2 regions of the Kocuria sp. CPCC 205261 genome follow, and region 2 is predicted to be linked to the other one. Evidence: riboswitches for the same ligand, from Rfam matches in the RefSeq annotation. Region 2 holds a riboswitch; the other holds the start of a gene.
What was found. Region 2 has a riboswitch for cyclic di-AMP ahead of RF646_RS12545 (C40 family peptidase). Riboswitches for the same ligand answer to the same signal wherever they lie in the genome.
Positions count from the first base shown of each region.

Region 1: linked by a shared signal. The riboswitch ahead of RF646_RS08300 (C40 family peptidase) and the one ahead of RF646_RS12545 (C40 family peptidase) in region 2 are both predicted to bind cyclic di-AMP.

Region 1 is NZ_JAVKPU010000007.1:45,049-48,428, reverse strand. It holds gene RF646_RS08305 (NlpC/P60 family protein) at 1-422, opposite strand, end outside; gene RF646_RS08300 (C40 family peptidase) at 655-1,266, opposite strand; cyclic di-AMP (ydaO/yuaA leader) riboswitch at 1,270-1,468, opposite strand; gene RF646_RS08295 (metal-dependent transcriptional regulator) at 1,828-2,538, opposite strand; gene serC (phosphoserine transaminase) at 2,745-3,380, shown strand, end outside.
Region 2 is NZ_JAVKPU010000017.1:100-3,479, forward strand. It holds partial or broken gene RF646_RS12535 (impB/mucB/samB family protein) at 1-23, opposite strand, end outside; gene RF646_RS12540 (class I SAM-dependent methyltransferase) at 345-926, shown strand; gene RF646_RS12545 (C40 family peptidase) at 1,066-1,728, opposite strand; cyclic di-AMP (ydaO/yuaA leader) riboswitch at 1,734-1,923, opposite strand; gene RF646_RS12550 (four-helix bundle copper-binding protein) at 2,514-2,924, shown strand; gene RF646_RS12555 (DUF305 domain-containing protein) at 3,341-3,380, shown strand, end outside.

The DNA of each region.
Region 1 (3,380 bases), on a different contig from region 2:
GGAGCCTGCTCGGCGACCGAGGTGACGTTCTCGGAAGCGGTCACGACGGTGGGGGCTGCAGCCGGAACGGCGGGAGCCTGCAGCGGGGTCACGTCGGCCACGGGAGCGGCCTGGACCACGGAGGGCTGAGCGGGAGCCTGAGCGGCGGGCTGCGCCTTCTCGGTCTTCGCGGCCTTCTGCTCCTTGGCAGCGTTCTCCTGGGCCTTGTCGGCCTTGGCTGCGGGCTCCGCGGAGACGGTGTTATCGGAGGCGGGAGCCTCGGACACAGCGGCGGCGGGGGCCTGCTCGGAGGCATTCTGCGTGGCCTGCACGGACACGGTGGTCGCGAGGGCCAGACCTGAGAAGGCCGCGACGGCGGCGACGGTGCGGGCCTTACCCGCGAAGAGGCCCTTGGCGGCGTGAGGAGCGGTTTCGTTCGACATTCGTGTGGTTTCCTAACACGTTCGTGTCCACCCAGGGCACGGAGGTGTGCGGTGACCGGCACATCCGTCAGGACGCAGCAGCGGTGCACGGATTTGGGCGGGAGATTACGTTCGGTTTTCAGGTGGTTCCGGCGCGGTGTGCCGGCCGAGGTCCGGGGACCCAGCCAGCACACCCGGCCGCAATGTGGCTCGGTGTAGACCGCGCATCATGCTCGGGCGCGGTGTCACCGGGTCACCGGAAGGTGTAGTAACCATCCAGCTGCATGGCATTCACGGAGTGAACCTGAGTGCCCTGCGAGGGATTGAGAGCGGAGATCATCTGGCCGTTGCCGATGTAGATCCCCACGTGGGAGCCGCCGTTCTGGGAGACCAGATCGCCGGGCTGCGGGTTGGAGGTGGGGGTGCCAGCGGCGAACTGGGCCCAGGTGGTGCGGGGCAGGTTGATGCCGTTCTGGGCGTAGGCCCACTGGGTGAAGCCGGAGCAGTCCCAGGCCTTGAAGCCGACGCCGCCCCAGACGTACGCGCCGCCGATGCCCTGGTAGGCGGTGCCCACCAGACCACCCGTGGAGTGGTTCGACTGGGTGCTCACGCTGGCGGCGGAGCCCACGGTGTTGGTGGTCTGCATGGTGTACGACGCGTTGTAGGCCTGCACCGAGGAGGTGGACGCCTGGTAGCCGTAGGAAGCCGTGGAGCCCAGATCGATGGGACCGCTCGAGGCCTGCGCGGGGGCCGCGAGGCCGACCACGGCGGCACCAGCGACGACCGTACCGATTGTGGTGTTACGCACGAGGTGCGACTGCGTCTCTGCGCGGTGCCGGGCAGAGTTCTGCTTCATGAAAGACATGTGTGTTCCTCCCTGCGCCTACGAGGTGAGCTGTCGGGTTCGGATGGGAGACATCCGGCCGCACGCACCTAGGTGCCGTGCTGGCTTGACCCCAAGGACCCGTCTGATGCAACGAGTCCGGAAGTGGTTCCCCCGCTTCTGCCATGCGGATGTTCTGTGTACGGGTCCCGGAGCGCATGGCAGAACTCGGCGAACGCTCGGGAGTGGCGATCCGACCAGTGATCGGCACGGGCATGACTGTACAGGATGGATAACGAAAATGTCACGTTTTGATTACAGCCGGTCACGCATCGGGCATCGGTCGCTATGAATCACCGCGGATTACCACGACCGTCGATATCAATCGGTCGCCTCAGCACGCCCGCCCGCTCGAAAGTCCACGCCACGGAAAAGCCTCCTGACCTGCGGTAATACAGGGCTCACCCAGTGAGCGAAGGTCGAAACCGCGCCGATCACCCGTGATTGTCCACACAGTCGGAAGATCACGGTCAACTTCTCGAAGATCACGGCGCGTCGCGTTCCGACGTCACCGGAAGCAACCGCGGAGAGACGCAGCGGCGATCAGGCCTCGGCGGCGGCCACCCGAATGGCGCGTGCGGTGGCGGAGTCCAGGTCCAGGGACACTCCCGAATCGACCCGGGTCACCACAACCCGGTTCTCGTCCCCGGGGTTGATCTCGGCCGTGACCCTGGAGCCCGTGAGGATGCCCGCGGAGCTGAGCATCTCGATGAGTTCCTGATCCGCCTGCACCACTTCCGGCAGCAGCCGGACCACGTATTCCGTGGAGTCTTGGGCTCCGGCGACCTCGAGCAGGGTGAGGCCGTCGAAGACCTCGGCCGCGGCACCGGTGCCGTGGTGCTCGCCCCGCCCCGGGATGGGCGTGCCGTACGGGGAGTTCTCGGGATCCCCCAGGAGGTTCACGAGCCGCTGTTCCACGCGCTCACTCATCACGTGTTCCCATCGGCAGGCCTCCTCGTGGACGTGCGCCATGTCCAGGCCCACCACGTCCGCGAGGAGTCGTTCGGCGAGCCGGTGCTTGCGCATCACGGACACAGCAGTGGTGCGCCCGGCCTCGGTGAGTTGCAGGGAGCGGTCCGGCGCGACCGAGAGCAGGCCGTCGCGCTCCATGCGGGAGACGGTCTGAGACACGGTGGGGCCGGAGTGGTGCAGGCGTTCCACAATGCGGGCTCGCATGGGGGTGATCCCCTCTTCCTCCAGCTCCAGCACCGTGCGCAAGTACATTTCGGTGGTGTCGATCAGATCGCCGCTCATGGTTCGTCCTCAGATTTCTGCGCACCACAGCGCGCGGGTCAACGACCCCCGGTGGGGGCTGCCGTTCAGCCTAGTCTGAATGATTCAGGATAATTATAGCCAGTGGGTGTCCTGGCGGCAGGCGTCTCGAACGCGCCATCGACTCCCCGGGCGGGCACAATGGGGGACACACCCGACCGCCCGCCAGAGGAGCCTTCGTGACCAGCATGCCCGTGATCCCCCCGTCCCTGTTGCCCGCGGATGGCCGTTTCGGCGCGGGCCCGTCCCGGGTGCGGGCCGAGCAGGTGGCCGCGCTCGAACGCGGTGGCAGCACACTGCTGGGTACGTCCCACCGCCAGGCCCCGGTCAAGAACCTGGTAGCGCAGGTGCAGGAGCGCCTCGCCGAGTTCTTCGCACTGCCCGAGGGGTACGAGATCGTGCTGGGTCTCGGTGGGTCCAGCACCTTCTGGGACAGCGCGGCCTTCAGCCTCGTGTCCCGGCGCGCCGAGCACCTCAGCTTCGGGGAGTTCGGCGCCAAGTTCGCGCACGTGACGGATCGCGCACCGTTCCTCGAATCCTCCGTGGTCATCGAGGCCCCGGCCGGTTCGCGCCCCGAGGGGCCTCGCGTGGCGCCCGGGGTGGACGTCTACGCGTGGCCCCAGAACGAGACCTCCACCGGCGTCGCCATGCCCGTACAGCGCGTTCACGCGGACGACGGCGCTCTGACGGTCATCGACGCGACGTCCGCCGCGGGTGGGATGGCGGTCGACCTCTCTGAGACCGATGTCTACTACTTCTCCCCGCAGAAGAACTTCGGCAGTGACGGTGGGATCTGGTTCGCCGCCTTCTCCCCCGCCGCGCTC
Region 2 (3,380 bases):
TTCACGTCCACCAGGGCGATCACGCCGAGCGCCCCACGGGGCGTGTTGGTATGTCGCGATGTTCGTTCTTGCGATGTTCCCTGTGCTTGGAGATCTGATCCCTGCCCATGAGAGCAGGTATAGCCGCCGGAGGCGACATCATTGCTGACCCCGCGTGAGGGGGCATGGGTGGGGGTCCGGAGGCCAGGGACCTAGCTTCCTCGAATCAGCGGCCGCGCCCACCCCGGGCGGTGTGCATAGCGAGGTCGCCTCGTCCTTGCCGAGCCGGTTCACTGCTGTCGATCGTGGAGCTAGGCTCGGCGCACACGATCCGGATGCACCGGGAGGGGGAGTCCATGCCGAGGATGTCCGCTCTAGAAGCTTCGTGCTGCCGCAGTGCGCCATGGAGTCTTTTGGCCCGGCGAATGGTCCCCTGGGCGACCCAAGGCTTCCCCGTCACCGGGAACGTGCTGGAAATCGGCGGGGGCAGCGGGGCGATGGCCGAAGCGATCGTCCAAGCCAACCCTTGGGTGCGGCTCACTACGACCGACGCCGACCCGGTGATGGTTGAGGTTGCGCAGCAATGCCTTGTCAGATTCCCCCATGCTGAGGCCTGTCAGGCCGACGCCACCCGCCTGCCCTTCGAGGACGAGTCATTTGACACGGTTGTGAGCTTCCTGATGCTCCACCACGTCATCGAGTGGGAACACGCGGTGGTCGAGGGGTCCCGGGTTTTGCGGCCGGGCGGGGCATTGGTGGGATACGACCTGCTTGCCTCACGGATGGCCTCCTTGGTGCACCGGGCCGATCGCTCTCCCCACCGACTCATCGACCCCGGAGCCTTCGAACCAGTTCTCGACCAGGTCGGCCTGGAGCTCCTCGCCCTCCGGTTGTCCTTCGGTGGGCGGATTCTACGCTTTGTTGCCCAGAAGCCAGCTACGCGGTGACCTGCGTTGGCAACCAGGCCTGGACTGCGGGATGAGATCCCGTGCTGTGGGGGCCCTGTCGTTGACAGGGCCCCCACAGCACGGGGGCGGCTTCTCTAGGAGCCCCTGGGTGGATGCCCAAGGCATCCAGTGGTGTGGGTCAGCGGAAGGTGACGTAGCCGACCACGGGCATGGCGTTGACGTCGTGGACGAAGGTGCCCTGGGTCGGATTCAGCGCGGAGATCATCTTGCCGCCGCCCAGGTAGACCCCGATGTGGCCGCCACCGTTCTGGACGACAAGGTCACCGGGCTGGGGGTTGGCGGTCGGGGTACCAGCCGCCCACTGGGCCTGGCTGGTGCGGGGGATCTCGATGCCGTTCTGGGTGTAGACCCACTGGGTGAACCCGGAGCAGTCCCAGGCGCCGAAGGCGGTACCACCCCAGACGTAACCACCGCCCACACCCTGCATGGCGGTGCCCACGAGCCCGCTCCCGGAAGTGGAGACAGCAGTAGTGTCGGTGGACTGGACGGAAACATCCGAGGCCGAGGCCATCTGCGGCGTCGAGGCCGCCTGCGCCCCAGGGGCCGGGGTGGCTGCCGGGACGATCGGGGCCGCGGCGGGGGACGAGGCCAGGGTCGCCACCACGGGGGCGGGGGTGGAGGAGGCGGTGTTCGAGGGGGTCGGTAGCTCGGCGTAGGCCTGGGCGGGTGCCACCGAGCCGAGCACCGTCGCACCAGCGGCGGCTGCGAGAGTGGTGCGGCGAACGAGGCGGGACGGGGTCTGGGCGCGGTGGCGAGCAGTACGGCGCTGGAACATGGGCATGAGTGGATTCCTCCCTTTGCCTGCGAGGTGAGCTGTCGGATGCGGGTGGGAGACACCCGGCCGGGCGGACGCGCGCGTCCGGCCGGCTTAACCCCCAGGCCCCAAGGGCGGGACCGTGTATGGTTCCCCCGCTTCTGCCAAGCGATGTCTTTTCAGCGGACCCCGGGCACCGGCAGAATTCGGCGATGTACCCGGGGATGCCAACCGGATCGGCGATCGGCACGCAGAGGACAGTAGCGAACAGATAACGGAAAAGTCACGTTACGGTTACGGCCGCTCCTCCCCCCTTGTTTCACCGCCGAGCGGGACGGAGAGACGCTCGGGAGTGACAGCCGAGGCGGCGGCCGCCTTCTACTCGCGCCCCAGCACATTGCTGCCGAAGAGGTGCATATCTGACGGCGACTAGCGGATTTACGCGGTGTGCGCCCAGGCCCTCCTGTACCTGCGGCTCCGTCAGAGGGGTGCAAGAGCGCAGCTGCCAGCCCCTGCCGCCCCACAGGGATTGGTAAGAAAAGGCTAGGAAATCATCCAGGCTATTTTCAGGAAGTCGTTCTCTTCCGGCGGCGCGAGAGAGATTTCTTCATGAGATCTTCATGGTTCCTATGCATCTTTCACAAAAGGAAATGGATGCGTGGCGTGGCGCGCGCCTCGCTCTCGGGATTTCTTCACGGAATCTTCAAGGAGTAAGTGCTTCATCCGGCCAGATCCGCAGTTTGCTGTCGGTTGTATGGCGGATTGGCTCCGGCCGGTTCGTCTCCTCGGCCGAACCGACGAAGGAGCAAGCCATGACTCATCATGTGACGTCGATGCTGGAGACCTACCCGAAGGACCTGGGCGGGGTGGACGAGGAGAAGCTAGCCGCCTGCATCGAGGCCTGTTTCCAGTGCGCCCAGACCTGTACCGCCTGCGCCGACGCGTGCCTGTCCGAGGACATGGTCGCGGAGCTGACCAAGTGCATCCGCACCAACTTGGACTGCGCGGATCTGTGCGAGGCCACCGGGCGGGTGCTCTCCCGGCACACCGGCTACGACGCGAACATCACCCTGGATGCGATCCGGGCCTGCCAGATGGCCTGTAAGGCCTGCGCGGACGAGTGCGAGAAGCACGCCTCGATGCACGAGCACTGCCGGATCTGCGCGGAGGCCTGTCGGCGCTGCGAGGCCACCTGCGCCGAGCTGGTCGCCGCCCTGGGCTGAGCCTGCCCCCGCGGACCCATCACCCGGGTGGCGGACGGCGGTGAGAAGCTCCGGGGCTGGCTGGGAGCGAGGCCGCGGAGCAAGCCCGAGCTGCACAAGTCGGGCGACGCCATGACACACCCACCGCCCGGGTGATGCCCCGGGTGACTGATCACCTGGGGAGAAGTTCCTCCACGGAAACCGGGCCTCTTCTGGAGGCCGACGCTGACCCACGGAGGCCGTGGATGGGCCTCCGTCGGTGAAAGAGGAATCTGATCCGTTGACCGGGCACCTCCGGAGGCGGGGGTTCTTTCTTCCCCCCGTATCTCATTGAGCACAGCCCCGCCCGCGCGGATCGTTCCCGCCCCGGCGGCGGGGTGATCACCGAGCCGGCATCTCAGGGTCGAGCTCCCTCGTCGTGGAAGAGAGACATCATCATGGGTTCCACCCCATTCCGTGGCCGCCCCACGGTGGCCG